DNA from 3 places in the Secundilactobacillus paracollinoides genome. Region 1 is predicted to be linked to each of the others. Evidence: predicted binding sites of a transcription regulator. Region 1 holds the regulator's gene; each other region holds the start of a gene.

Evidence for each region. Region 1 encodes CtsR, which represses protease genes until heat stress. Its sites were predicted from a motif close to TTGGTCAAAAAAGGTCAAANA; they were not measured.
Region 2: a site for CtsR is predicted at 6,976-6,996, ahead of AYR61_RS13830 (ATP-dependent Clp protease ATP-binding subunit). Genes of this name have one in related genera too.
Region 3: a site for CtsR is predicted at 9,255-9,275, ahead of clpB (ATP-dependent chaperone ClpB). Genes of this name have one in related genera too.

What each region holds. Positions count from the first base shown of each region.
Region 1 is NZ_CP014912.1:2,065,048-2,075,370, forward strand. Features, by position in the region: gene ltrA (group II intron reverse transcriptase/maturase) at 118-1,500, shown strand; gene AYR61_RS08770 (deoxynucleoside kinase) at 1,835-2,473, shown strand; gene serS (serine--tRNA ligase) at 2,780-4,060, shown strand; tRNA gene AYR61_RS08780 (tRNA-Val) at 4,408-4,480, shown strand; tRNA gene AYR61_RS08785 (tRNA-Lys) at 4,484-4,556, shown strand; tRNA gene AYR61_RS08790 (tRNA-Leu) at 4,574-4,655, shown strand; tRNA gene AYR61_RS08795 (tRNA-Thr) at 4,682-4,754, shown strand; tRNA gene AYR61_RS08800 (tRNA-Gly) at 4,759-4,830, shown strand; tRNA gene AYR61_RS08805 (tRNA-Leu) at 4,850-4,935, shown strand; tRNA gene AYR61_RS08810 (tRNA-Arg) at 4,962-5,035, shown strand; tRNA gene AYR61_RS08815 (tRNA-Pro) at 5,059-5,132, shown strand; tRNA gene AYR61_RS08820 (tRNA-Thr) at 5,225-5,297, shown strand; tRNA gene AYR61_RS08825 (tRNA-Gly) at 5,302-5,373, shown strand; gene AYR61_RS08830 (CtsR family transcriptional regulator) at 5,800-6,267, shown strand; gene AYR61_RS08835 (ATP-dependent Clp protease ATP-binding subunit) at 6,285-8,795, shown strand; gene AYR61_RS15775 (TetR/AcrR family transcriptional regulator) at 9,138-9,728, shown strand; gene rpoB (DNA-directed RNA polymerase subunit beta) at 9,958-10,323, shown strand, end outside.
Region 2 is NZ_CP014912.1:3,121,557-3,131,879, forward strand. Features, by position in the region: gene AYR61_RS13800 (lysylphosphatidylglycerol synthase transmembrane domain-containing protein) at 1-534, opposite strand, end outside; gene AYR61_RS13805 (glycosyltransferase family 4 protein) at 540-1,568, opposite strand; gene AYR61_RS13810 (glycosyltransferase family 4 protein) at 1,709-2,884, opposite strand; gene ptsP (phosphoenolpyruvate--protein phosphotransferase) at 4,235-5,953, opposite strand; gene AYR61_RS13820 (phosphocarrier protein HPr) at 5,953-6,219, opposite strand; gene AYR61_RS13825 (hypothetical protein) at 6,400-6,591, opposite strand; gene AYR61_RS13830 (ATP-dependent Clp protease ATP-binding subunit) at 7,053-9,314, shown strand; gene AYR61_RS13835 (MucBP domain-containing protein) at 9,775-10,323, shown strand, end outside.
Region 3 is NZ_CP014912.1:2,691,450-2,701,772, reverse strand. Features, by position in the region: gene pyk (pyruvate kinase) at 1-1,657, opposite strand, end outside; gene dnaE (DNA polymerase III subunit alpha) at 1,858-5,232, opposite strand; gene AYR61_RS11795 (DUF2929 family protein) at 5,347-5,547, shown strand; gene AYR61_RS11790 (isochorismatase family protein) at 5,943-6,305, opposite strand; gene clpB (ATP-dependent chaperone ClpB) at 6,525-9,152, opposite strand; gene pepT (peptidase T) at 9,359-10,323, opposite strand, start outside.

The DNA.
Region 1 (10,323 bases):
AAACATCGCAGTGATGTGGTGCAGAACGATACAGGAGTCAGCCGAGGCCATAGTAGTGGTATCTGCCACGAAGGGCTGAACAATAATAGGTCATCATTGATATTGGAGGTGGAGACAGTGCAACAACCGCAGAATACAGAAAAAGCTGACCGCCGGCGGACAGTAGGACTGGAAGCCCAAGAACAAGTCGGGGTGCGTAGCACTGACTCTGGTGAAAATACGATGATGAACGGCACTAAGTTTCAAGAGTTAGTCTTAGACCGAAATAACCTGAACGAGGCTTATCTTCGCGTCTGCAGAAACAAAGGTGCAGCAGGACTAGACGGAATGACCGTTGACGAACTGTTGCCCTACTTGAGGAAACATAAACAGGAATTACTGCAAGCTTTACAAAACGAGACCTATCGGCCTCGTCCCGTTAAGCGGGTTGAAATTCCCAAACCTAATGGTGGTAAACGCAAGCTCGGAATACCAACTGTGATTGACCGACTTGTTCAACAAGCCATGGCGCAAGTCATGGTGCCAACATTTGAGCGTGTCTTCTCAGATAATAGTTTTGGGTTCCGACCGAATCGAAGTGCTAAAGATGCCATTGATAGAGTGGTTCAGTTCTACAATCAGGGCTATCACTATGTCGTGGATCTCGATTTAAAAGCATACTTCGATACGGTCAACCACGATCTGCTTATTAAATTTATTGAGCAGTATATTACGGATCCATGGATACTGCATCTCATTCGTCGCTTCCTAACCAGCGGTGTCATGAATGGTGGTCTATTTGAACGAAGTGATAAAGGCACCCCTCAAGGTGGCCCCTTATCGCCACTTTTGGCTAACATTTATCTCAACGAACTGGATAAGCTGTTAACTTCCAGAGGTCATAAGTTTGTCCGCTATGCGGACGATTGTAATATTTATGTCCGAAGCAAACGTGCTGGAGAACGGGTTCTGACTAATGTTACTCGCTTTCTTGAAGGCGACCTAAAGGTCACCGTCAATGAGGACAAGACATCAGTAAGTTCGCCTCTGCGGGCCAAGTTCCTGGGATTTTCCTTGGGGGTTGGTCGAGGAGGTGCGTATGCGCGACCTGCTTGGCAGGCCAAGCAACGCATCAAGTCTGCACTCAGGAAAATGACCAAGCGCAATCGGGGCGTTTCGTTAAACCTGGTGTTTAACGAGATTCATCAAAAGATGCGTGGGTGGTTACAGTACTATTCGGTCGGGAAAATGACCAATTTTATCCGTCACTTAGACGAATGGTTGCGAGCAAGGATTCGCCAGTATATTTGGAAACAGTGGAAGAAGCTCAAAACAAAGGTCAATCATCTTGTAAAACTGGGGCTTTCTGGCACCAGTGCTTATACAATGGCCAATACCCGTAAGGGTTATTGGCGAACTGCGCATAGCAAGACATTGACCTATACTCTGACAAACAAAAGACTGGAACGCCTTGGACTCATCAATATGAGCAAGACACTCCAGTCAATACAAAGTGCTTAAATTATTGAACCGCCGTATACGGAACCGTACGTACGGTGGTGTGAGAGGTCGGTAATTGAATTAATCAATTACCTCCTACTCGATTTTACAAGTCAGCACTTTCAATACGATAAACTGGAATGTCATTCTGTTGTCCTGAATGCCATACTAAGCTCAGATGAATCAAATGCCGCAGTATGCTGATAGAATGGTATTAAACAGCCATCGTTACAATTTCTATTGAATGCTGATCACGAAGTCTATGAAATAATTTGCCACAACATATTGCATTTCACTGGCCTGATGATACAATGGGTGGTACTGACTTTTGAAGGTTAAAGGAGAATTTTAAGCCATGATTGTACTTTCAGGAACTATTGGTGCCGGCAAGACAAGTTTAACGAACCTGCTGGCTGACCATTTAAACAAACCGGCGTTTTACGAATCCGTTGAGGACAATGAAATTTTGCCGTTGTTTTATCAAGACCCCAAGAAATATGGGTTCTTGTTACAGATCTATTTCTTGAACAAACGGTTGGACAGCATTAAGCAGGCTTTTAAGGATGACGAAACGGTGCTCGACCGGTCGATCTTTGAAGACTCATTGCTGTTTAAACTCAACGCTGATATGGGCCGGGCCACACAGACTGAAGTGGACATTTATGACTCCTTACTTCAAAACATGATGGAAGAACTGCCGAATGCGGTTCATAAAAAGAACCCTGATCTTTTGATCCACATCAACATTTCGTTTGATACGATGTTGAACCGGATCAAGAAACGTGGCCGATCATACGAGCAAGTGGCACAAGACCCAAGCCTTTACGACTACTACAAGCAGTTAGATGAACGCTATGTGGATTGGTATGCCAACTACAATAAGTCACCTAAGATGATGATCAATGGAGACGAATTGGACTTCGTTGAAGATCAGGATGCCCAACAAAAAGTGCTGGATCTTGTCGATGAGAAAATGGCATCCCTCGCGCTATAAAAAGCCTGTGATCAAGTTTACGGTGACGTGACTTGTAAATAGGGGTCAAATATCGTAATATAGTGACAGTAATCAAAACGCAGTGTGACTTTAGTAGGTCTTCCAGAGAGACGGTGTGAGCTGTGAGCCGTTGACCGAAACTCCATCACACGAAAGCGGACAGTTAATCCTGTACGGTGATCGCCGTTACCGATGAGAGTGTGTGGCAGAGGCCGCAAACTTGGGTGGTACCGCGAAGTCTTCGTCCCAATTTTTTGGGGCGGAGGCTTTTTTTGACGGTACAATAACGAAGGGAGAAGTACTATTATGCTTGATTTAAAGTTGATCCGGACTGAAACGGATTTCGTGAAGGAAAAGTTGGCAACCCGTGGTGTTGACGCGCAGGAGATCGACGACTTACTGGCCTTAGACCAGAAACGACGTGACCTCATCGTGAAGAGTGAGACCATGAAGGCCAACCGAAACACGGTGTCAGATGAAATTTCTCAGTTAAAGCGCAACAAGGAAGACGCCAGCGATAAGATTGAGCAAATGAAACAGGTCAGCGCTGACATTAAGGCGTTGGATGAACAATTGACTACCATTGCCGAAGACGTTTCCGATAAGACGTCACGGCTGCCAAACATTCCGAATGACGAAGTTCCAGTCGGACTGACAGAGGATGGTAGTGTTGAACTGCGTAAGTGGGGCGAGATTCCAACGTTTGCCGACTTTAAACCAAAGTCCCATTGGGAGATCGGTGAAGACCTGGGCATTCTTGATTTTGAACGTGGCGCAAAGGTATCTGGTAGTCGTTTCCTGTACTATGTCGGCCAAGGGGCACGGTTGGAACGGGCCATTTACAACTTCTTCCTGGATGAAAACGAAAAGGCAGGCTTTACTGAAGTCTTACCACCGTACATGGTCAACAGTGAGTCCATGTTCGGAACGGGCCAGTTTCCAAAGTTTAAGGAAGACGTTTATTCGTTGAAGGAAGCTGACGAAACGTTGATTCCAACGGCGGAAGTCCCACTGGTCAACTACTATCGCGATGAAGTGATTCCAACCGAAAAATTGCCAGTTTACTTTACTGCTTTGACACCTGCCTTCCGTTCTGAAGCGGGGAGTGCGGGTCGTGATACCCGTGGACTGATCCGGTTGCACCAATTCAACAAGGTCGAAATGGTGAAGTTCACGAAGCCGGAAGACTCATGGAACGAGCTGGAATCATTAACGACCCATGCTGAGGAACTGTTGCAAAAACTCGGTCTGGCCTACCACGTTATCACCTTGACGACGGGAGACATGAGCTTTACTGCTGCGATGACCCATGACCTTGAAGTCTGGCTGCCATTCCAAGACCGGTACCGTGAAATTTCCAGTTGCTCAAACACGACCGACTTCCAAGCACGGCGGGCACACATTCAATACCGTGACGACAATGGTAAGCTCCAGTATGTCCACACGTTGAACGGCTCTGGTTTAGCTGTTGGCCGAACGGTAGCCGCTGTTTTGGAAAACTACCAAAACGCTGATGGGACGGTTGATATTCCAGAAGCATTGCAACCTTACATGGGTGGTCAAACTAAGATCACAAAAGAAGACTAGTGCATAACCAGCCAGTCTAAATACATGTTTATGAGATAAAAAAGAGAACTTATTCATCCTTGTGGGGTGGGTGAGTTCTTTTTGTTTTTGAGCGATTGAAATGATGGTGAAAACGAGTCATCCCTACGCCCAATTAAATGAATTTAATTTGAAAAAGGGGGTAGCTTTTTTTTAAAAAGGAGTGTATAGTATTTCTTGCAGTTGATTAGGAACACGTTTCGAGATGCATAACTATTCAACCTTCTCAAAAAAAGATGTTGACATCAATTACTTGAGATGATAATATGAAATAGTTGTTTCGACGAGGTCGACTGCAACGGCTTCACATGATATCCCATTCGTTTTATGGAGGATTAGCTCAGTTGGGAGAGCGTCTGCCTTACAAGCAGAGGGTCACAGGTTCGAGCCCTGTATCCTCCATTTGAGCCGTTAGCTCAGTTGGTAGAGCATCTGACTTTTAATCAGAGGGTCGACAGTTCGAGCCTGTCACGGCTCATTATCCAGGTACACCACGCGGGTGTGGCGGAACTGGCAGACGCGCTAGATTTAGGTTCTAGTGTCTTATGACGTGGGGGTTCGAGTCCCTTCACCCGCATCAAATTGAATAGTAAATTCACTTTCGCCGACTTAGCTCAGTTGGCAGAGCATCTCACTAGTAATGAGGAGGTCGGAGGTTCGAATCCTCTAGTCGGCATTGTGCGGAAGTAGTTCAGTGGTAGAACATCACCTTGCCATGGTGGGGGTCGCGGGTTCGAATCCCGTCTTCCGCTTTTAGAGCGTCATTTTCCTGCCGGGGTGGCGGAATTGGCAGACGCACAGGACTTAAAATCCTGCGGTCAGTGATGACCGTACCGGTTCGATCCCGGTCCTCGGCATTGTTTCACAATTTAATAGTTATTATGCACCCATAGCGCAATTGGATAGAGTGTCTGACTACGAATCAGAAGGTTGTAGGTTCGACTCCTACTGGGTGCATTTTGTTGTTTCTAAACAGCAATCGGGAAGTAGCTCAGCTTGGTAGAGCACCACGTTCGGGACGTGGGGGTCGCAAGTTCAAATCTTGTTTTCCCGATAGACGATTACCACGTCTGGCCACCAGTCGGGCGCTTTTTTATTGGTAATTGCAGTGCTGATTTGAAACGGCAGATAGGCAATTTTTCAATTGCCGACTTAGCTCAGTTGGCAGAGCATCTCACTAGTAATGAGGAGGTCGGAGGTTCGAATCCTCTAGTCGGCATGATGCGGAAGTAGTTCAGTGGTAGAACATCACCTTGCCATGGTGGGGGTCGCGGGTTCGAATCCCGTCTTCCGCTTCGCATGTTTCACAAGATCAAAACACTAACGTCTCATCACGAATGACCTGCGGGTCGTCTGTGATGGGACGTTTTGTTTCGGCTTGTGAATGGGATGGTGGTTTTAATAGGAAGAAACGCAACTGTTAAAACCTGCCATCGTGGCGTGAGTTCCGGTGTAATCAGGGTTAAAGCGCCCGTCTCACCTTTTTCATTTTAGGTGTCGAGACTGCAGTGAAGTTCACGTCGACATGTGTGACCCAATTGTCTGAGTTCTGTGCGCGGGTCTCAATAAATTATTTAAAGAAATCCCATTTAAATCAGTAATTTGCCTGTTTTATCGTTATAATTAAAGTATAATGCTTTGCTTTTTTACCAAAGATTCGTATAATGAAAGTCAACATTAGTCAAAGTAAATTGTTGAGTTGGTGAATGGAGGGAAGAAGCGTGCAAAATCAAAACATCTCCGATATTATTGAAAAGTACTTAAAGCAGATCTTATCGGACGCCGAGCACGTTGAAATTCGCCGATCTGAGGTTGCCGATCTCTTTAACGTCGTGCCTTCTCAGATTAATTACGTTATCAAGACGCGCTTCACATTATCGAACGGTTATTTGGTAGAAAGTAAACGCGGGGGTGGCGGCTACATCCGGATCGAAAAAGTCAATCTTTTGGATGATACGGATGTGCTCGACTCTTTGATTGAAACGATTGGTGATTCAATTGGTCAACGAGACGGTTATGCTGTAATACAGGGACTTTATGAAAGTGACGTCATTGGTAGACGCGAAGCGAATATCATTTTGACGATTATTAGTAAAGACACTTTGAAGATGGATAACCGCGCACAAGAAAACGGCTTACGGGCACGGATCTTAGTCAGTATTTTAAAGCATCTGCGCTACGAAAGCTAAGAAAGTGAGGAATTGATATGGACAATCTTTTTACCCCAAGTGCAAAGAGCGTATTGGCATTGGCACAGGAGCAAGCCAAGTATTTTAAGCACCAAGCGGTTGGTACTGAACACTTACTTTTAGCACTCACTATTGAGAAGAACGGGATCGCAAACAAGGTCTTACAACAGTTCTCCATTAGTGAAGACGATGTGCGCGAAGAAATTGAACGGTTTACAGGTTATGGCACTTTAGGCAACGTGGATAAGGACACTTATCTGCTATACTCGCCAAAGGCCAAGGACATGCTGTCGGTTGCTGGCGATGAAGCTAAGCGAATCGGGTCAACTAAGATTGGCACAGAACATATCCTGCTGGCACTTTTAAGTGACGAAACGATTTTATCCTCACGTATCCTAATGAACTTAAACATTGATCTGGCACAGGCACGCAAAGTGATTATGCGTAAGCTTGGTGTCAGCGAAACGCAAGACAAACGTCGCGGCGCCCAACGTGGCCGCGCAAAGCAACAGGGCGGCACGCCAACTTTGGATTCGTTAGCGCGTGATCTGACACAATTGGCACGGGACGACCAAATGGATCCAACGGTTGGCCGAAACAAGGAAGTTCGCCGAGTTATCCAGATCTTGTCACGCCGGACTAAGAACAACCCTGTTTTGATCGGTGAACCTGGTGTTGGTAAAACAGCGATTGCTGAAGGCCTTGCCCAACGCATTGTTGCTGGGGACGTTCCGGAAGATATGCAAAATAAGCGTCTGATGGCGCTTGACATGGGCTCCCTGGTTGCCGGCACCAAGTACCGTGGTGAATTCGAAGACCGTCTGAAGAAGGTTATTGAGGAAATTTACAACGATGGGCAGGTTATCCTGTTTATCGATGAACTGCACACACTGATTGGTGCTGGTGGCGCTGAAGGTGCCATTGATGCGTCAAACATTTTGAAACCGGCTCTTGCGCGTGGTGAACTGCAAACAATCGGTGCCACTACGTTGGATGAATACCAAAAGTACATTGAATCTGATGCCGCATTGGAACGACGGTTTGCAACGGTACAAGTTGACGAACCAACTGAAGATGAAACAATCGAGATCTTGAAGGGCTTGCGGTCACGTTATGAGGACCACCACCACGCCAACATTACGGATGACGCGGTTGAACAAGCCGTTAAGCTCTCATCACGCTACATCACAGACCGGTTCTTGCCAGACAAGGCCATTGATTTGATGGATGAAGCGGCTGCCAAGGTTCGCATCAGCCGGATGGACAAACCATCTAAGCGGTCGACTCAGGAAGCTAAGCTTGAAGAATTGTCTGATCAGCGCGAAGCCGCAATCTTGGATCAACGGTTTGAAGAGGCTGCTCAGTTGCGGACTCAGGAACTGGATCTGCGTGAAAAGCTTGAAAAGAAGAACCAGAAGGCCGCTGAAGCCAAGGATGCTGAGGGCGAGAACCGTTATGACCTCAACGTGACTGGTGAAGATGTTGCGGAAGTTGTTTCTGAGTGGACAGGCGTGCCAACCACTCAACTGCAACGGACGGAACAAGAACGGTTGATCAACCTGGAAAACGTCCTGCACAAGCGGGTCGTAGGCCAAGAAGAAGCTGTTTCAGCAGTCTCTCGTGCGATTCGGCGTGCCCGTTCTGGGCTGAAGGACCCAAATCGTCCAATTGGCTCATTTATGTTCCTTGGCCCAACTGGTGTTGGGAAGACGGAACTTGCTAAGGCCTTGGCCGAAGCAATGTTTGGCTCTGAAGACAACATGATCCGGGTCGACATGTCCGAATACATGGAAAAGTACTCCACTAGTCGGTTGATCGGGTCAGCACCTGGTTATGTCGGTTATGAAGAGGGTGGCCAACTGACTGAAAAGGTCCGTCAAAAGCCATACTCCGTTGTGCTCTTTGATGAAGTTGAAAAGGCCCACCCAGACGTCTTTAATCTGTTGTTGCAGGTGCTTGATGATGGCTACCTAACTGACTCTAAAGGTCGGAAAGTGGACTTCAGAAACACCATCATGATCATGACCTCTAACCTGGGTGCCACCACGTTACGTGATGAAAAGACCGTTGGGTTTGCTGCTGAAGACAAGTCTGAGGACTACAACGCAATGGCTGCCACTATCCGTGAAACGTTGAAACAAGCATTCCGTCCTGAATTCTTGAACCGGATCGATGAAATTGTCATCTTCCACTCATTGAAGAAGGCCGAATTGCACCAGATCGTTAAGCTGATGGCTAAGCAAGTCGTTAACCGAATTGCTGAACAAGGCATTCGGGTCAAGATTACGCCAGCTGCCATTGATGTGATTGCCAATGCGGGGTTTGATCCAGAATATGGTGCTCGACCAATTCGGCGGGCACTGCAAACGGAGATTGAAGACCGTCTGAGTGAATCCTTGCTCTCTGGTGAGATCAAGGCTGGCAACCAAGTTACACTTGGTGCCCGTCAAGGTAAGATTACAATCAACGTGAAAGATATTAAGACTAAAGAAACGAAGGACGCATCAGAACCAGTTGCTAGTAAGTAATCAGTCATGATGAGTCTTAAAATGAGGGATGACATCGAAAGTGATGCCATCCCTTTTTCTGTTGGCATTTGGTTTCATATCGGTGACGTTTCACGGTGCTCGGGTGGCCGTTAACGTCTCATTAACGGGGCTTGCGACGCTAGGATGCTTGCAGACTACTGATGAAACCGCAAGGAGGTGGTCCTTTAACATGGTCACCGCTCAGATCAGGTTAAATCTTAGGACTTGCGTAAATGAAATCACTCAGCGTAAAATGTAACATAGATAAATATGGCGTACGTGAGATTATGTATTGGTATAAGAGAGCAGTGCAGCACGCGCTAACCAGAAAGGAACTTGATCTTGAAACGAGAAGTCCAATTAGAAAAAACGCACCGTGCGATTTTAGATGAAGCACAACGTCTTTTCCTGACGAAGGGGTATCAAGACACCTCGACCCGTGACATTGCGAAGGCGGTGGGGATTACGCAACCCGCCCTGTACCATCATTTTGCGGATAAGGAAGTTATTTTTATTGAAGTGATCACCTCAGTGGGGGAGACGATTCGGGAGCGGCTGACAGCTGTGAACGAGATGGGACAGGACCTAACACCAGAGGATCATTTGATAAAAATGAGTCAGGTGCTGACCGATGTCCATCCGCGGGACGTGTTTACGATCATTCACTCCTCATTTGCGTACTTGAAACCGGAGAACATGCAAAAACTTGGCATGGTCTTTGGGCGCGATTATTTGGCACCGATTGCTGCCTTCTTCAGCACGCCTAAGGTTAAGCTCCGGGCAGGCATCACGCCCGAGGAAGCTGGCGAGTTCTATATGACAAGTCTGAGTCCGCTGTTCAGTAAGTTCCATCGACTGGGTGGTAAGAAATTGACAGATGAGGAACACGTCCACTTGTTGATCGATTTGATTCTACACGGTCTGATCGAGTAACCACGCTTGACATCATAAAACTAAATAGGTATACTACTCTCAGTATGTAACTGTGAATTGAAATGAGCCGTTGCGATCTATTGTCCGTAGCGGTTCTCATAAAAACCAAAAGTAAGAAAATTCTCTTTCTTTTGGATTTTTTTTGCCAAAAATTCGGTTTTCAGACGCATTTTTCAAAAATGTAACAAAACTGTAATATTTGGTTCGATTCGCTGAATAAAATGGAGAGGTGAACAACTTGGCAGGACACTTGGTTAAATTTGGCAAGCACCGGACCCGTCGAAGCTACGCACGAATTAAGGAAGTTTTGGATCTCCCTAACTTGATCGAAATCCAAAAGAATTCGTACCAATGGTTTCTTGATGAAGGCCTTCGCGATATGTTCGATGACATTATGCCAATCGAAGATTTCCAAGGAAACCTTTCGTTAGAGTTCGTTGATTACCAACTACTTGAACCTAAATATACCGTTGATGAAGCTCGTGAACACGATGCAAACTACTCAGCACCACTGCACGTTACGCTGCGGTTAACAAACCACGAATCAGGAGAAATTAAGTCACAGGATGTTTTCTTTGGCGACTTCCCACTGATG
Region 2 (10,323 bases), 1.1 Mb from region 1:
CGGCCAAAACATGATCAGCAGTAAGCCGACAATGACTGAAAAATGGATAATGAAGCCTAACACTACAAAGAGTGCTAGGTAGCTCATTTTAGCGACCATGTAATGAAAGCCGATGATCAAGGCAATCAGGAAGTTGATGACAATCATCGCCTGAAAGACAACGAACTTCATCAGCAGGATGGAGCTTGCCCGACCACCATCAACACCCGATTGCAGCATCGCCACTAACTGGGCCGGCTGCCCACCGGAAGAAAACGGTGTAATGCCGTTAAACAACTGCTCGATCAACGGGATCCGCAGCGCGCTCTTGTACGAATATTTTCCTAATCGTTTCTCAACCAGCAGCTTAACGATCAGTCCTTCAAGGCCGAAGTACACACACATACAGCCGATGGCTACTGCCAGCCACCAAAGATTAATGGTGGTAAAGTCATGAATCAAAATACTGATCTTGATGTCGCGCAGGGAATACCCAAAAACGCCAAGTCCTAAGATCAGCATCAGGACCAGTACCAGTTTATTACGTCTCGACATAGTTTCTATCCTCTTTTACGTAGATGTGCTTGATCCTGATAGAACTTGACCCAGATCTTAACGAGTCGATCTTCGGAATAGTAATCAGCAGCGTCCTTTGCCTTATCCTGCAACGCCTGTAGAGCCGCCGGATCATCGCGCAGTTCATGGAGATCTCGATCCATTTCGTCAACGTCATCAGCGCCAAGATAGTCACCTTTTAAGATGGCATCATACAGGTCAAGGTTACGCACCAGGACTGGGGTATGGGTACTGAAGGACTCCAAAACTGACATGGGAAAGAGCTCGTTATAGGACGGTAACAGAAAAACATCGGCCATATTATAGTAGTCCACTAACTTGTTGCGGTCGACGATTCCTGGAAAGCTCAGGTTAGCCGGCGGATCATCAACCACTTTCTTCAGTTCCGCATAACCGTCTGTGATCCGGCCAAAGGAAAAGCCTCCCGTCCAAATGAACTGCATATCGGGATTGCGTTTTGCCAATTCGATAAAGTCTGGGACCCCTTTTCGAACCTGGACTTGACCAGACCCTAGAACGGTAAACTTATCGGGAAAATGATACTGTTCCCGCAACTCAGTCCGCTTCTTATCCGTCACTGGATAGAAGGTACTGCTGCTGACAAAGTTAGGAATATAAGTGATTTTTGCCTCTGAAATCCCATACGCCATCAATTTTTCCTTAAAACTGGGGTTCACCACGACCAGCTGATCCATCCGTTTATAAAACGCAATGACATACCGGTAAAAAATCCCCTTAAACAGTCGAGGAAGTTTAAGACTCCCCTCAAGTGTTTCAGGCAAAAAATGAACGAACCCGATCTTGCGGCCGCGATTCGGCATAAAGGTCGATAAATAATACTGCGGATTGATGGTGTGATAATGACTAATATCAGCCCGTCCGTAGGTGTTGACCTGAATCTTCAATTCATCATTTGCCTGTGTTCGCAGCAATCGCAACAGTTCGACGTAGACACTGCCAACGCCCTGACCGGCAACTTTATCCGCTGTTGAAAACATGGTTATCTTTAACATTTGGCACTCCTCATCATAATCCGCAGTCGTTGTAACCCCAACCGCTAGCCTAACACCCCAACTGATAGTATCACTCAAAATAAAACACGCAAAAAGGCAAAAACTCGTCCCGAATTTCTGCCTTTTCCAGTCTTCTACACTTAGTTACTGATTCCAGCTGAGTCTTCATGAACTTGCTCGTAAGCGAGTTGACAGTCCTGATAAAACGCAGCGACCTGTTCGCCAAACGCATCTGACGACGAATCGTGCAACGTTTTCTTAAGCGTTTCTTGGTCCTTAATAACAGGATCCTTAAGAAAATGCACCATATCGGCAACCATCTCATCAAAGCTGGCAAAGATACTGCCAAGCGTATCGCCCGCCAACAGGTCATCAGTATATGGGCTGTGTTTGACAACGATCTTGGTGCCAGCTGCCAACGACTCAATGTAGGTCAGTCCCTGAGATTCTGATTCAGAAGCTGAGACAAAGAGGTCGGCAGCTTGGTAAAATGCGGCAACCTTGTCGTTATTGATCTCACCGGTAAAAATAACGTGGTCGTCTAGTTTCAGATTCTTAACCTGTTGTTCGAGTGTTTCCCGGGCTGGACCATCACCAACGATCAACATCTTGGCGTTCGGCAATTCGTCGATCACCTTTGGCATCCCATCGATAACTTCTTTAATATTTTTTTCAAACGCAAGCCGGCTGAGTGATAAAATCAGCGGTGCATCTGGTGAAATGTTGTAAGTTTCACGAACATTTAGCGCACTTGGCTGCGCATACTGATCCAAGACAATGCCAGTTGGAATGACACGAATCGGTGTCTTAACACCATACCCGGTTAGCGTATCGATCACACGATCACTTGGCGCAACCACGCCATCTAAATGGGCACAAAACGCAAGCGTCATTTGTTTAACGTGCACCGGCTTTAAAATTTTACCGTTAGCCACATAGTGCAGGTAATCCTCATACATTGTATGGTAGGTATGCAGACACGGAATCTTAAGGTTCCGCGCCACAAATTTGCCGATCCACCCCATTGAGAACTCGGTTTGCGTATGAATAATGTCTAAATCCAGTTCTTTCGCAATTTGATAGGCATGAAACAGCCCACGAAACGCGATGCGCCGGTCAGTAAACGACACAAACGGCACACTTGGGAACCGGAAAATATTGCGTTCATATACGTCGCGCTCAATATGCGGGTCAGTCGTCGTGAAAATGTAGACTCTATGCCCTTGTTTTTCAAGCTCGTGTTTTAAAATTTTAATGGATGTGGCAACACCACTTACCTGAGGGAAGTAGGTATCCGTAAATAGTCCAATGTTCACGCTGATCCCCCCAACAAAATTAGTTCAACATAACGGACAGAACTTATTAAATCTGTACCGCTTCTACAGTCTAATAATGGACTTCAAACGCCCATGTTATCACAATTAATCATACGCCCTCTTTAGCGTTAGTCCAAGCCAAACGGCCGATAACTTCGTAAATTGGCATGTAAATTTAACAATTTAACAAATTGACAGGTTAGTTACTTCAGTAATTAACTATATAGCATTTTGCGCCGTAACGCAACCGCCAATCAAATAACCAATTGTCTTGAATTGAAAAGTTACCCTATCCTACCGAGTTGAACGAGTCCTGTCAACTTCAATTAACCACCTGTTACTAGTCTTTTTTGAAGTCAATGCCATTGGCTGATCTCGCCGTTAGGACCTGGTGAATACATACTATATCCCATATAATATGATTTTACAAGTATCTTACGTGACTGACGAGCTGGTGTCAAGCCACAGCGTTGTTTATTTCGTCTGCATCACGAACCCGTGCACACCCTATGCATCACAAAAGCACCAGCCCAAATTCCTATCCTGGATTTTGGGCTGGTGCTTTTGTGTTTTTAGGATGTTAGTTTTTTATTCACATAATTTTTCTTGTCAGCTGTGCTGAAACGTAATTCGGAAAACTGAAAAATTCTATCTATTTTCCATAGTGGAAACGCGCTCCGCAATGGGTACTCTCCATTGTTGGGTGATTCAAAGTAGCACTTAATGTCGCTTCGTTCCACCGTTCGGCCCTGCAGGCTGAAGTAAGAGTGTGGAGCAGGCCTGTGGAACACGTTTCCGCAATATACACTAGAAATTCAAAGATCTCCTATGTCTCCCGTGTTCGTAACCGGCTTAAGGACGGCCGCTAACGACCACCGACAACCACAGAGCCTGCAATGCCGGATGGCTCCACTACCCTGCAATGCTGACAGTGGTCATCACAGTTAATAAGTCTTCAAAAGTGGTATCACGAAACCTCTATATTAATCGTTACTGGTGACAGACACATCATGAGAAGCATTGCTGTTAATTGCCTTACTAGCAGTCGAGGGCGGATTCTCTTCAAACTTGGTTTAACACCAATGTGATGCTTAACTAGTAGTAAAAATAAGCTCAACGTGAGTAGAATGCAGCAATTTGGCACGGAGCTGTGGTGTCGACATCAGTTAGCGACCGTTCTTCGGTCGGTTACTGATGTGCGAGACGATTGAGATCCACTCGAGAGCTGCGCAGCAGAAATCGAGTTAGCTCAGTCGCGAGCCACTACACGGAGTGCCAAATTGCGGAATGCAACGGACTATCACCTAACATTCGAAAGGCCCTCCGCTTCCTCCCGTTTTCCTACACGCTCTAAAACACGAATTCATCCACCAATTTAATCACTTCTTCATTGGTGCCAGCATGAATCGCCTTATCGGCTAAAACAGCCATCTTAGCCGAATCTAACCGGCGAAACAACGCCCGTGTTTTTAGAATGCTTGTTGCACTCATTGAGAACTCGTCTAAGCCCATGCCGACCAAAATTGGGACTGCCAACTGGTCACCCGCCATTTCGCCGCACATGGCCGCAATTTTGCCCTCCTGATGACAGGCATCGATCACGTGTTTGATCAAACGTAAAATCGCTGGGTTGTAGGGTTGATAAAGGTAAGAAACGCGTTCATTCGTGCGGTCAGCAGCCATTGAATACCCGATCAGGTCGTTCGTGCCGATACTCATAAAATCGACTTCCTTAGCAAACTGATCGGCCAAAATAGCGGCAGCCGGCACCTCAACCATTATGCCCAACTGCGGGTCGCCTACCGGAACGTCGTCATCCAGCAACTTCTGATGTTCCTCCTTGGTGATCCGCTTTGCCGAGCGAAACTCATCAAGTGTTGCGATCATCGGAAACATGATACCAAGATCACCATAGGCCGATGCCCGCAACAGCGCCCGTAATTGGGTTCTAAAGATTGCCGTCTTACTTAGGCTGATCCGAATCGCCCGGTAGCCCATAAACGGATTCATTTCTTTTGGCATGTCCAAATAAGGCAACCCCTTGTCACCACCAATATCCATGGTGCGCACGACAACGGGTTTGCCCGCCATGCCTTGAACAACGGTCCTATAGGCTTCAAACTGGTCATCTTCGGTTGGCCAATTATTGGCATTCATGTACAGAAACTCGCTGCGAAATAAGCCGACACCCTCAGCCCCATTTGTCTTTACGGCAGTCAGGTCCTCTGGTGTCCCAATGTTGGCAGCTAGAACGTGGTGGACACCATCCTTCGTCACACTTGGCTTGTCTTGCAGTTTCTGCCACTCGATCCGCTGTGTTTGATAATCGATTGCCATATCGTGGTATTCCTGACGTTCAGTGCTTGTTGGCTGCAAAATCGCCTGGCCGTGAATGCCATCCAAAATAAGTGGCTGGCCATCTTCAATCAGTGACGTTGCTTCTTTGGTACCAACAACCGCTGGAATTTCAAGCGTTCGCGACATAATTGCGGAGTGAGAGGTTCGCCCACCGATATCGGTAATGAACCCCTTCACAAATCGGCGATCTAATTGAGCCGTATCACTTGGGGTCAGATCATGAGCGACCACGATCACTTCATGGTCGATCAGCGCCGGATTCGGCAATTCAACACCCAGCAAATGCGCTAATACCCGCTTTGTCACGTCCCGAATATCGCCAGACCGCTCACGCATATACGGGTTATCCTGCATGTTTTCAAACAGTTTAACGTACGAATCCGTGACAACGGTCAGCGCCTCCTCGGCACTCACCCGCTGGTCACGGATTTGTTTAACAATCTGCCGAATCATTTCTGGATCGGACAGAATGGCGAGGTGCGCGTCGAAAACGGTGGCTTCATCCTCACCCATTGTTTGAATAGCATGTTCTTTGATCTGCGCCAATTCACGTTTAGACGCAACAAGCGCAGCGGATAACCTGGTTGCCTGGGCATTAACATCAGAGATCTTGACCTTATCAAAAGACAGGTCCGGATCTACCAGCCGATATGACTCGGCAATCGCAACACCATCGCTGGCGGCGATTCCGTTAAGTACCCGACTTGGCATTAGTCAGACAGGCCTTCCTCTTTCATGGTCTTAGCAACGTCTTTCATGGCGTCCTTTTCGTCGTCGCCGTCAGCAGCGATGGTGACGTCAGTGTTGGCACCAACACCGAGAGACATCACACCCATGATTGACTTCAAGTTAACGGACTTGCCCTCGTATTCAAGGGTAATGTCAGCGTTATACTTGCTGGCAGCTTGAACTAATAAAGTTGCTGGACGAGCATGAATCCCTGTTTCTGCGGTAATGTGAAAGTTGCGTTTTTCCATAGTCATCGATCTCCTTTTACGAGCACAATATTTTTTCTTTTAGGGCGCTGTTGCCACCAAGTTCAAGGAACCCCGCTTCTTCGAATTGATGGGAAAACTTGCCTTTATCCTAAGAATATCAATTTATTCACTAAAATACAAGCGAATGTAAGCAAATAGTGACCGCTTACATTGTTGTTTTTATGAAGTTTGGTCATGATCATAGTGATAAGTGAGAATCCCAAGTTTGTCAGCCTTACCAATGACCCGCTTACGAAACTCGAAATTCATGTAGGCGGGATAGAAGCTCATAAACTCATCCGGTTTCACAACAAACTCGTCTAATTCGCCGTCTTTCAGCTGTTCCATCATCTTCGTGTAGTCCTTGTCCACTGGCGATATCCCCCCTTTTCTGAAACCCATGTCACCATGTTACGCCGTTTAAAACAACCTGTCTATTATAGATGAAACCCGATTATCTTTGAACCCCCTATTTTGGTCAGCATGACAATTTTGGACAAAATAATTTTAGTGAGCGGACACCTTTCATCATTTCGCGACAAGGTCGGTATGGACCTGACGTAATGGTTCAATCTGGTGGCAATCGTCGCTAACAAAAACCGTCACCATCTATTATCAGTCGCGTTAAAGCACATGACTTGCATCTAAAGCCTAAATGTTATACAACTTACAGTGTGATTAGCACTGGAATCAAAGAGTGCTAATTTTTGAAGCAAACTGCTTGCTTCAAGGTCAAGTTAGGGTATAATTAAATCAATGGTCAGTATTGGTCAAACAGTCTCGCATTGTTTGGCCAATTGGCTTGACTACTTTATATAGAAGGGAGTCAATATATGCTCTGTCAAAATTGCCATCAACGCGAAGCCACAATTCATTTGTACTTAAACGTTAATGGCCAACGGCAGCAAGTTGATCTCTGTCAGAACTGTTATCAGCTCCTGAAAGATCAGCAGCCAAAAAATCCAAATTCCGGAAACGGAGGTACGCAAATGGCACAAGATCCATTTGGGTTCGGTAACTTAGACGACATCTTCCGCGCAATGCAGGACGGTGGTACCCCAAACAACGGTCAGCAAGGGTTTCAACAGCAAGTGCCACCTACTCAGCCGCAAGGCCCAACCGGTGGTAACGGCCAAGGTCGTAATAACCAACAAGGTGGTCTATTAGGCCAATATGGGTTAGACCTTACTGAACTGGCAAGTCAGGGCAAAATCGACCCCGTTATTGGGCGTGATAAAGAAATTGCTCGGGTCACTGAGATCCTCAACCGACGCACCAAGAACAACCCTGTTCTGATTGGTGAAGCCGGGGTCGGTAAAACGGCCGTGGTCGAAGGACTGGCACTCAAGATCGTCGCTGGTGACGTTCCCCAAAAACTATTAAATAAGAAGATTATTCGGTTAGACGTTGTTTCACTTGTTCAAGGGACTGGTATTCGTGGTCAGTTTGAACAACGGATGCAACAGTTGATGCAAGAAGTGCAACAAGATCCAAACGTGATCCTGTTTATTGATGAAATCCACGAAATTGTGGGTGCCGGTAACGCTGAAGGCGGCATGGATGCTGGTAACGTTTTGAAACCAGCCCTTGCCCGTGGTGAGTTCCAACTTGTTGGGGCCACTACCCTCAATGAATACCGTGACATCGAAAAGGATCAGGCGCTGGCAAGACGGCTCCAACCCGTAACGGTCAACGAACCATCACTTGAAGAAGCCATTGAGATCCTCAAAGGGATTCAAAAGAAGTACGAAGACTATCACCACGTTAAGTACTCTGATGGTGCCATTGAAGCCACCGTCAAGTTGTCCGATCGTTACATTCAAGACCGGTTCTTACCAGACAAGGCAATCGACTTACTCGATGAATCAGGCTCAAAGAAGAACCTGACGATCAACGTTGCCGACCCTAAGACGATCCAAGAAAAGATCGATACTGCGGAAGGCCAAAAACAAGCGGCGTTGAAGCAGGAAGATTACGAAAAAGCAGCCTACTACCGTGATCAGGTGAATAAGTTAGAAAAGACAAAGGATAGTGCCTCTGCCTCCCCTGACGAAACACCTGAAGTCACTGAAGAAGACATGCAAAAGATCGTTGAGGAAAAGACTGGTATCCCTGTTGGCGAGTTAGCAAACAAGGAACAGACGCAGTTGCAAGACCTTGGCCCATCACTGAAGAAGCACGTGATCGGCCAAGATGAGGCCGTTGATAAAGTGACGCGGGCAATCCGTCGTAACCGAATCGGTTTAAACGGCACTGGTCGGCCAATCGGGTCATTCCTATTCGTTGGCCCAACCGGTGTTGGGAAAACGGAACTTGCAAAACAACTGGCGCGTGAACTCTTTGGGTCAAAGGACGCCATGATCCGGTTTGACATGTCTGAGTACATGGAGCCGCATTCAGTGTCTAAATTGATTGGTTCGCCTCCTGGCTACGTTGGCTATGAAGAAGCTGGTCAACTGACGGAACAGGTTCGTCGGAATCCATACAGTATCATTTTGCTGGACGAAGTCGAAAAAGCACACCCAGACGTGATGCACATGTTCCTTCAGATCTTGGACGATGGGCGCTTGACTGATTCACAGGGTCGCACTGTATCGTTTAAGGATACCATCATCATTATGACCTCAAATGCAGGAACTGGTGATGTTGAAGCCAGTGTTGGTTTTGGTGCCGAAGCAAGTGGTAAGACCCACTCTGTTTTGGACAAATTAACCAACTACTTCAAGCCAGAATTCTTGAACCGGTTCGACGACATCGTTGAATTCAACGCCCTCACTAAGGAAAACTTAATGAAGATCGTTGACCTGATGATCGATGACGTTAACAGTATGTTGGCTGTTCAAGGCCTCCACGTTCACGTTACTGAACCCGTTGAGAATAAGTTAGTTGACTTAGGTTACGATCCGGCCATGGGTGCTCGACCATTACGTCGAGTGATTCAAGAACAGATCGAAGACCGCATTGCGGACTACTACCTCGACCACAGTGATATCAAGAACCTGATTGCAACATTGAACCATGACAAGATTACGTTAGGTGCTGAAGCTGGCGATACCGCCACTGCAAGTACCGAAGAGAAACCTGAAACAAAATAGTGATGTTTGAAAGTCTCGCGACAACGGTGTGTTGTTGCGAGACTTTTTTTGGTTTGCTGAGTTTGAGGGTGTTGGTTGTGACTGAGAAACTAAGCTCAGTTTGGGTAAGCTCTTGTTAGGTGGCTTGCTTTCACTGACCCTTTTTGAGAATTTTGGCGCAAATTGTATTTTGGTTATTGGGTGCGGGTTTTACAATGCACCTCTTTTTGGGGTTGGTGGTTTTGATTTATGTTGGTTGGTTCTTTCTTGGCAACCTTGCTGAAACGCGCTCCGCAAGGCAGAAGGCTCCTGTGTAAGCAACTCTGGTCAAAAAAGTCAGACCCGGACTTTTCTGACCAGAGTTACTTACACTCCGCCTTCTAACCGCCTTGCTCCGCGCTCTTTCCTAAATTTCCCTTTTACCTACAAATTCCCTCAACGTATGCGGTATACTATTAGTAAAGCACGGAGGAGGGGTTGCATGGCAATTTTAGATCGATTATGGCACTGGTTATCTGGGCAAAATGCGCCCACGCCGCGGCATGCTGCCGCGCCTCGAAGCCAGCATCAGGCCAGCCACATTGCACCCCGTGGTGAATCAAAAAAGATTACGGTAACACCGAAGCCCGAACCAGATCAAACCGTCTCAGAACCCCAGCATCAGCAACCCGCTCAGGCTAGTGTGCCAAGCACTACCACGGATGCTGTGCTCGTTGTATTATATCTCGGCGAAGATGGCCGTTCATTAGCTGATCCGGAATGGTTGAACGGTCACATCGGCGATCCGATCCACCTCCAATTTAAAAACTTTGAAGATAAGATTTTAATTAATATCAAGGGGTTTCTAACCAGCTATACGAGTCCCTACCACATCATGACCCTGCAGTTTATGCAGAAATTGGGACACCCAGTTGTGCTATACCCAGTCGACTATGACACTGGCCAACTGCTCCAAACACCCCACGTCATTACTGGCCAAATTAACGCCCCATTTGCGCTTAAACAGCCTGATATTGAGGACTATCATTTG
Region 3 (10,323 bases), 630 kb from region 1:
CGATAACTGGGATCCCCATTGAGATACCAACTACAGCTGCGTGTGAAGTCAAACCGCCGTTTTCAACGATGATTGCGCTGGCCTTTTCGATAGCTGGCAAGTAGTCCTTGTCAGTGTTCTTAGTAACCAAAACGCTGCCTTCAGTAGTCTTGCTGTTAGCTTCGTCAGCTGACGTTGCAACAACGGCCTTACCAATAACAGTGTCATCGCCGACACCTTGGCCGCGAACCAACTTTGAACCGATCAATTGAACCTTCATCAGGTTAGTTGTACCGCGTTCGCCAACGGGAACACCGGCAGTGATCAAGATCAAGTCGCCTTCCTTAGCTAAGCCAGTTTCAACGGCTTTAGCAGCAGCCAAGTCAAACATTTCATCAGTGTTAGCTGGCTTTTCAGCAACGATTGGGTAAACACCAAAGTTAACCATCAAACCGCGACGAGTCCGGTCATCAAAAGTGATGGCCAAGATGTCTGCGTCTGGACGGTACTTGCTGATCATCCGTGCAGTGTAACCTGATTCAGTTGCAGCAACGATGGTCTTAACGCCCAAGGTCTTAGCAACACGGGCAACTGAAGCACCAATGGATTCAGTAACGTCGCCGTTCTGGAAGTCCATGTTGTCAGTCCCGAAGTCCTTCAATGCGTTTTCAGCTTTGATGTCGATCCGGTTCATCGTAGCAACGGATTCTACTGGGTATTCACCGTTAGCTGATTCACCAGAAAGCATGGTTGCGTCAGTACCGTCAAAGACAGCGTTAGCAACGTCAGAAGCTTCGGCACGAGTAGGACGTGGGTTTTCTTGCATTGAGTCCAACATTTGAGTAGCAGTGATTACTGGCTTACCCAAGATGTTGCATTTGCGGATCAAGCTCTTTTGTACCAAAGGCACGTTTTCAGCTGGGATTTCAACACCCATGTCACCACGAGCGACCATCAACCCATCAGAAACCTTGATGATATCGTCAAAGTTGTCGATACCTTCTTGTGATTCGATCTTAGGGAAGATTTGGACGTGTTCCATGTGCTTTTCTTCCAAGAATTCGCGAATATCCATAACATCTTGTGGCTTACGAACAAATGAAGCAGCGATGAAGTTGATTTCGTGATCCAACCCAAAACGAATGTCATCGGCATCCTTTTCAGTGATCCCAGGCAAGTTGATTGAAACGCCAGGTGCGTTAACACCCTTACGTGAACCAAGCACACCATCGTTTTGAACAGTCACAACTAATTCCTTAGCGGCGTCGTCCTTCTTGTCAACAACAGTGTCTAACAGACCATCATCGAATAAGACGTGGCCGCCTTCGTTAACATCGTCAAACAAACCAGGGTAAGTAACGGCGATCTTGTCCTTGTCACCTTCGATAGAGTCATCCATAGAGATCCGGAAAGTATCACCTGTCTTGAATGAAATCTTACCATCTTTTTGAACAGTGGTACGGATTTCAGCACCCTTAGTATCCAACATGATACCAACAGTTTTACCAGTAATCTTTTCAGCTTCGTGAACGTTGGTTAAGCGACCCAAGTGTTCTTCATGGTCACCATGAGAAAAGTTGAACCGAAAAATGTTAGCGCCAGCTTCAATCAACTTAACAATAGTATCGACATCGGTACTAGCAGGACCAAGTGTACTTACGATCTTGACTTTCTTCATAAGAAAAATCTCTCCTTTGGATTTTAAGACTGGTGCTTACGTGAAAAATTCACTATCCATGCAAGCCCAGTACAATTTGGATTCCGAAAGTTATTCTAACACTTTTCAAAATTATTGTCTGCGTCTAATTTCGGATTTGAGACGAATCTGAAAGTTAAAACGTTTTCATTGCGATTAACTTACGTTTCTTATTTAATAAATTAGTTTTTTCTTTGAAACACCACGTTTTGTTCACCCAATAACAAGACGAGCTCATGCTGCAACTGTTCATCCGCAACTGGCCAGTATTGTTTAGCCAAAACGCGTTTGCTGTCGTCCTTCAACCGGTACAAAATAACCGGCACGTCCCCAGTATGGTCACTTAACAGCGCAAACAACTTGGTCGTGGCCGCTGGCGTGTCGTGCTCCTGATCAAGGCGCAAGAACCACCGTGGCGCCGGCGGTAATTCACCACTGTTCTGCTGTGCTGACGGCTGCAGCTGGTCAGCCGCCGTCATGTTGTTGGCAACCACCTGCAGCCCGCCGCGGTTGGTCTCAGTTTTACCGCTGACAAAAACGACCTGCTCTTTTTCCAACCAGGTACTAACGCGGCGGTACAGGTTGGGAAAAACAGTTAAACTGATCTCGCCAGTCAGGTCAGAACCGGTCACAAAGGCCATCTGGTCACCGCGCTTGGTTCGAATCGTGCGCACCTTGGTGACGTAGACCAACAGATTTACCTGTTGATCGGCAGCCAAGTCGCCAATTGAAACTGTGTGGCGCGATATTGCCAGGTCGTGGTACTGCTCAACTGGATGGCCAGATAAATAAGCCCCCAGATACTCGTTTTCTTTTTCGAGTTTTTCGCTAAGGGACAGATCTGGCTGGCGTTGGATCTTCGGTGCCAGTGCTTCGAACAGCTCCAAGTTATCCCCGCTTAATTCGACGCTGCTTAAAAATTCCGGCAGACTCGCAATCATTTCTGCCCGGTTATTACCGAACTGGTCAAAGGCACCGGCGTAGATCAAGCCTTCGATCAGGTCCGCCTTCAGCCATTTTTTATCCAGGCGCACTAGGAACTGATGCAGGGATTTAAACGGTCCCTGCTGCTGACGTTCGTCAAGGATTGCTTGCAGAAAATCGCGCCGCATGCCCTTGATTGAAGACAGTCCAAACCGAATGCCATCCTTCGTCAGTCTAAAGTAAGCCGCACTGGCATTAATATCGGGTGGCAGAATGGTCACCTGATGGCGCTTTGCTTCCATTAAGTAAAGTTTAGTCTTCGCCGTATTATTTAAGACCGAGTTTAAGAGCGACGCAAAGAATGCGCCGGGGAAATGGACCTTAAGGTAAGCCAGTTCAAACGCCATCTTACTATAAGCGACCGCGTGGGAACGGTTAAACCCGTAGTTGGCAAATCGGTCGATATAGTTATACGTCTGTTCAGCAGCTGCCTGGGGGTACCCCTTCGCGGCGGCACCCTCAAGGAACTTCTTTTGCATCGCGTCCATGGTGGCCTTTTTCTTCTTACTCATCGCGCGTCGCAGTAAATCGGCTTGCCCCAGCGTAAACCCACCCATAACAGACGCCACCTGCATGACCTGTTCTTGGTACACAAGAATGCCATAGGTTGGTGCTAGGATCGGTTTCAAAGAGTCATCCGGATACGTGACCGGTTCCTGGTTGAAACGCCGCTTAATAAAGTGGTCGATATTTTCCATTGGCCCTGGCCGATACAGCGCGTTCACCGCGGCAATCAGCTCAAAGGAGTCTGGTTTTAACCGTCGTAACACATTTTTGATCCCGGCAGATTCAAATTGGAAAACACCGTTCGTGTCGCCATTTTGAAATAACTGTAAGGTCGCTTGGTCATTGAGGTTGACCTGACTGATCTGGAGCGGCTTGCCGTACTGTTTTTGAATCATACCCAGGGCAGCAGCCATGATCGACAGGTTCCGGAGCCCCAGAAAATCCATTTTGAGTAGCCCGACCTGTTCAACGTAGTCTTTGGTGTACTGCGTCATCAACATGGTCTCCGAGCCGTTTTGAACTGGCACAATGTTGGTCAGCGGCTGGTCACTGAGGACGACCCCAGCAGCGTGGGTGGAGTAATGTCGCGGCAGCCCTTCCAGCTTTTCGGCTGTTTCAAACAACAACTTATTGAGACTGGCATCCGCCACAAGATTCTGCAGCGGCTGCGATTGTTTATACGCTTCCTTTAACGAAATGTGCAGGAGATTTGGAATCGTCGCGCTCCATTCACTGAGCTCATAGGGGCGCAACTCAAAGACCCGACCCACGTCACGAATCGCCTGCTTGGTCGCTAGCGTCCCAAACGTGATGATCTGCCCAACCCGTTCGTGGCCGTACTGGTCATGGACATACTGCAACACTTCCTCACGCCGGTTATCCGGAATATCCAGATCGATATCCGGCATCTGAGCCCGTTCCTCATTCAAAAATCGTTCAAACAACAAATTATACAAAATCGGGTCCACATCCGTGATACCCAAACTATACGCCACCAGAGAGCCCGCAGCAGACCCCCGGCCGGGACCAGTTGTGATGCCCGCCTTTTTTGTAAACTGCATGACATCCCAAACAATTAGAAAATAGTCATCAAAGCCCATCCGGTCGATCACGTCAAGTTCGTGATTCAGTCGGTCCCAGTACGGATCAGCATCCGTGATCTGATTCGTTGTCAGCCGCTGTTTTAACCCCGTTTCACACTGGGTGCGCAAATAGGTTTTAGATGGTGTTTGATCTGGCGTTTTAAACTGTGGGAGTTGCGGATGTTGAAATTTCAATTGCACCTGACAAGTAGCGGCAACCTGCGCAGTCATTTCTGCCGCCGATTGTAGACCCACTTCTTGGTACTCCTGGTCAAACGTCGCTGCTGGTTTTAACCAGTACTGACCCGTTTTTTGTTGGGCCTCGGCTAAATTACTGATGGTCGTGCCATCCTTAATGGCTTCCAACACACTCACCACAAACCGGTCGTCCGCATTCAGATACTGCACCGTGGGCAACGCCACTTGCGGTGTCCGCAGATCGGCAGCCGTTTTGCTGAGCAATTGGCGGTACGTAGCCGACTGTTGGGCACTCACCCCAAGCAACACACTATTGTCATCCGTGGCTGACTTAAGGGTCGTCAGGTAGTCACTGACCGCCTGCTGATTGCCCTGATTGAGCCAGTAGGCCGTTTCCCCATTGGTGGGTGTCACTACCATTAAGTGTGTCATGTAGGGTTTTATATCCGCCAGGGTCAACGTCTGATCACCCGTCAGTCGCTGGTGCAGCGACGACAACATCATCAGATGCTGGTAACCCGTTAGATCCTTAGCCAAAAAAATCAGCGGAAACTGCTGGTCACTGGCCAGAATGCCTTCCAGAGTCAATGTCAGCCCGATAATTGGCTGAATCCCCGCCTGCTGACACGCCTGATAAAATTCAACGGTGCCATACATCACGTTGTTTTCGGTGAGCGCTAGTGCCTTGTAGCCGCGTTCAACCGCCGTAGTGACTAATGTTTTGAGCTCAATTGTACTTTGAAGCAGACTGTAGCTGCTGATAACGTGTAACGGCACAAAGCCCATTTTTAACCACCCTTTCTTCTCCAATCAGTATACCAAACATTCGTTTGCTCGTCATTTTCCAATTGCTTTTTTAAGCGATTGTGCTAAACTTTTATTGATTGAGAGGTGTCTTTCATGAAAACTTTAGAAGCAAACTTAGTTGTCATCTTTTGGTCAGTCATCTTCGGTGAAGTCTTAGGCTACATCGGTGGTGCATTGGAAATTATGACCTACAACACGATGCAGATCGGTATCGTCGCTGCCATTGCCGGTATCATTATCGTCAACGGTGTGAAGTTACTGGGTCTTTCCGATACCAAAGCAGAAGCTAAATAACCCTTAACCTGTAAGTTAAAGGTGCACATCGACCGCCAGTCTGAGACTGGCGGTCTTTTTGTGGAGTAGAGCGTGGAAGAAAACGGTTTGAGGGCGGCGCGTAAGTGACTCTGGCAGAAATGCCTGGGTTTGGGCATTTTTGCCAGAGTCGCTTACGCAGTAGCCCTCAGTTTTCTGGAACGCGTTCCAGCTATATAACAGAAAAAGAAGTAAAGTCCGGGTTTAACTTTCCTGTCTGAGCAGGCTTGTACGCAACCTTTCTCCCCATCTGTAACGCGTTTCAGCTACATAACAGAGAAAGATGAAAAATCTGAACTTTTATATCAGAGTAAGTTAATGAACAACCTTTTACCCTTGGCTGCTCAACAACACCTCCGAAGCACCTCCACGATTCCCTACTCATCAACATAAGTTAAAAACCGATCTCGCCAAATACGGGCATAGTGCGTCAGCAACGTCCCTTCCGGAATCAGTGGCTGAGCCTTTGCCACCATCGAAACTGCCCCAGGGACCATCCAGATCCGGTAGCCGTGATCAAAGCCGGCCTTAATCGTGGCATCAACACAAAATGGCACTTCAGCCCCGCAAATTTCAATATCTGAAATCGTCAGCTCGTCAAGTATTGCGGCAAGATCAGTCTTGTAAAAAGAATCCGCATGCGTTTTTCGCACCCGGTGATCAGTTGACGACACATGCAATTTCGCCACTAACTGCCAAGGCGTCGATTGATACGGCATCTCTGGTGCCTCATGTTGCACCAAAATAACGGTTTGGTGCTATTCATGGTACCAGTCTAAACGCCGGTTAATGGTTGCGCGTGTTTGCTGTTCTTGATAGCGTGGCCGAACACCACGTTGCATATCGATGACGACCAAAGTCCGTTTTCCCATGGTGTCTCCTTTTTAAACATCGTTTCCATCATCATATCACAAAAAAGGCTGCGTTCTCCTGAACGCAGCCTTTTTCCTAATACCATGTTAGTCAGTTGTCTCCGTGGCTGCTGGCGCGTGACTGGTGACAGTAAATGCCAACCCATCATTTGCCTCATTCAGTCCAATTTCAACCGTGGACTGGGCTTTAATCTCGCCGCCAATGATCTGCTTAGCAAGTGGCGTTTCCACCAAATTCGTCACGGTGCGTTGCAGTGGCCGCGCACCGAACGCAGGCAAGTACCCGCGTTGACCAAGCCAGCGGGTGGCCTCATCCGTAATCGTCAGCGTGATATCCTGTTCCTGCAACCGGTCAGACAGTTGGGTAATCAGTTTATCAACGATTAAATCAATGTCAGCTAACGACAATGGCTTAAACATGATGGTGTCATCAATCCGGTTTAAAAATTCCGGTTTAAATGACCGTTGCAGTAACGTCGCCACCTGTTTCTTCGCGTCGTCTGAGATCACACCGTTGCTGTCGGTACCTTCCAACAAAATGTCAGAACCCAGGTTCGAGGTCATGATCAACAGGGTGTTCTTAAAGTTGATCGTCCGCCCCTGACTATCCGTCAACCGACCGTCATCCAGGACCTGCAGTAAAATGTTAAACACGTCTGGATGGGCCTTTTCAATTTCATCAAAGAGCACAATGGTATACGGGTGGCGCCGAACCGCTTCGGTCAGCTGGCCACCCTCCTCATACCCAATGTAGCCGGGGGCTGCCCCAACCAGTCGGGAAACGGATTCCTTTTCCATGTACTCGCTCATGTCGATCCGAACCATTTGTTCTTCGGAGTCAAACAGGTTTTCGGCTAACGCCTTGGCAAGCTCCGTTTTCCCGACCCCGGTTGGGCCAAGGAACAGAAATGAACCAAGCGGCTTGCTGGGGTCCTGTAACCCGGCACGTGACCGCAGGACCGCATCCGAAACGGCTTGAACAGCTTCGTCTTGGCCAATAACCCGTTCGTGTAAGTTATCCGCCAAATGCAGCAATTTTTCTCGTTCGGTAGCCACAAGTTTATTCACTGGGATCCCCGTCATTTTAGCAACAACTTCAGCAATTTCTTGTTCCGTAACGGATTCGCTGACCAGCCATTCGCCAGAGTGGTCCTTTTGCTCCATGGTGTTTAATTCCTTCTTTAATTCGGGAATCGTCCCGTGCTGCAACACAGCCGCCTTGTCTAAGTCATACTGCGCTTCAGCATCCGCCAGATCACGGTTGGCCTTATCCAGCTCATTCTTCTTGGCGCTCAAGGCACCAAGCGCCTGTTTTTCATCCTGCCAGCGGGCGTTCAGGTTATCGACCTTTTCCTTCACGTTGGCGAGTTCTTTTTGCACGTCGGTCAATTGTTTCTGCGAGTTGTCATCAGTTTCCTGCTTTAACGCGGCTTCCTCAACCTGCAGGCGCATCATTTGCCGGCGGGATTGGTCCAGTTCCGTTGGCGCCGAGTTCATTGCCACCCGAATTGATGCGGATGCTTCGTCGACAAGATCCAGTGCCTTATCCGGCAAGAACCGGCCCGTAATGTACCGGTCAGAGAGTTTGGCTGCTGCAACCAGCGCGTTGTCGTGAATTTTGACGCCGTGGTGGATTTCGAACCGTTCGCGCAGACCCCGTAAAATGGTAATGGTGTCTTCGACGCTAGGTTCATTGACCTGGACCTTTTGGAACCGGCGTTCAAGGGCCCGGTCTTTTTCCATGTATTGCCGGTATTCATCAAGCGTCGTAGCACCGATCAAATGCAGTTCACCACGGGCCAGCATGGGTTTCAACAAATTTCCAGCATCCATGCTGCCTTCGGTCTTGCCAGCGCCCACGATGTTATGGATCTCATCGATGAACATGATGATCTGACCCTCACTCTTTTTCACTTCGTTTAAAACGGCTTTCAAGCGTTCCTCAAACTCGCCGCGATACTTGGCACCAGCGATCAATGACCCCATATCCAGTGAGAAGATCGACTTATCCTTGAGGTTTTCGGGCACGTCACCGCGGGCGATCCGTTGCGCAAGGCCCTCCACGATGGCCGTTTTCCCGACACCAGGTTCACCGATCAGGACCGGGTTATTCTTCGTCTTTCGCGACAAGATCTGCGTGACTGACAGGATCTCATCGTCCCGTCCGATAACAGGGTCGCGTTCACCCTTGCGCATTGCGGCAACTAATTCAACGCCGTATTTTTCAAGAGCTTTGTAGTTTTCTTCCTGATTCTTTGACGTCACCCGCTCGCCTCCCCGAATGTCAGCAACCTTGTTCTTCACCTGTTGTAACGTGATGCCCTTCTGTTGTAAATAGTCGGCCAACCGGCTGCCATCCAGTTGAATGACCGCGATGACCAGGGTATCTGTCGCAACGTAGTCGTCACCAAGTTCCTTGCGCACGTCGTCGGCTTTTTGTAACAGGCGGTACATGTCTGGTGACAGATTTTGGCCGTACTGAACGCCGCTGCCGGACACGCTGCTGATCGAGTCGATCTCGTGATCAAGTTCCTTATCCAGTTCGGTTAAGTCCAGTCCCAAATCACTAAAAATTTGACGGTCTAGTTCACCTGGCTGGGTCAGAAATTTAAAGAGGTGTGAGACGCCAATGTTTTGCTGCTGCCGGGTCACGGCAATTTTTTGGGCTTCAGAAATTGCATCCGTCACCGATTGGGTCAAGATGTCTGGGTTCATATTGTCATCATCCTTTATTAGTTTTTAAAGTGTCATTATTAGAATTTATTGTGTTTTGTGAACAATTGGTATCATATCATAAATTCTAAGTGAAGCGATAATAGTTTGACTTTTTTTGACCTTTAATAATAAATTCTTTCAAAATCTTAAAAAAAAGAGCGCCTTCGATCAACGAGTTGTCGGTCAAAAGCCCCCTTTTCAAACTGTTATTCAGCGTTGAGTTCGATCATCTTTAAAATGACATCCACCGCCTGAGCCATCACCTGCTCGGACACGTACTCAAACCGGCCATGCATATTTTCGCCACCCGCAAACAAGTTTGGTGTCGGTAACCCCATAAAGGAGATCTTGGAGCCATCAGTTCCGCCCCGAACTGGCGCAATGTCTGGTTCAATATCGAGGTCTTCCATGGCGTTTTTGGCCAGTTCCACCACACTCATGTCCTTTTCAATGACTTCGCGCATGTTGTAATACTGGTCTTTAAGGGTCACCGTAACCGTCCCGTCGCCGTACTTAGCGTTCAACTGATCCGCAATGCTTTGGAACAGCTGTTTACGATTTTCAAACCGGGCACGGTCGTGATCGCGGATGATGTAGCCCATATCGGCACTATCCACGTCTCCAGTCAGCTTATAAATATGATAAAACCCTTCACGACCCTCAGTCGTTTCCGGCCGGTCGTGGACTGGCAGAGCGGCGTGGAAGTCCATGGCCAGTTGCAGGGCGTTCACCATAACGCCCTTGGCACTCCCGGGGTGCACGTTCGTCCCCGTGATGTGCAACCGGCCGTCAGCCGCGTTAAAGGTCTCGTATTCCAACTGTCCGAGCGGCCCACCGTCAACGGTGTAGGCCCAGTCAGCGCCAAAGTCAGCCACGTCAAACTTGTCAGCGCCGGTACCGATTTCTTCATCAGGGCCGAAGCCGGCCTGAATCGTCCCATGCTTGATTTCTGGGTGCTGTAAAAGATAGCTCATCGCCGTAATAATTTCAGCAACGCCAGACTTATCGTCCGACCCCAGCAGCGTGCTGCCATCGGTTGTGATCAGTGTATAGCCCTGATACCCTTTAAGACTTGGAAAGACGGCTGGATCCAGCTTGTATTCACCCGCGTCATCAAGTGGAATCACTGAGTGGCCATCGTAGTTTTCAACGATTTTGGGTGTCACATTTT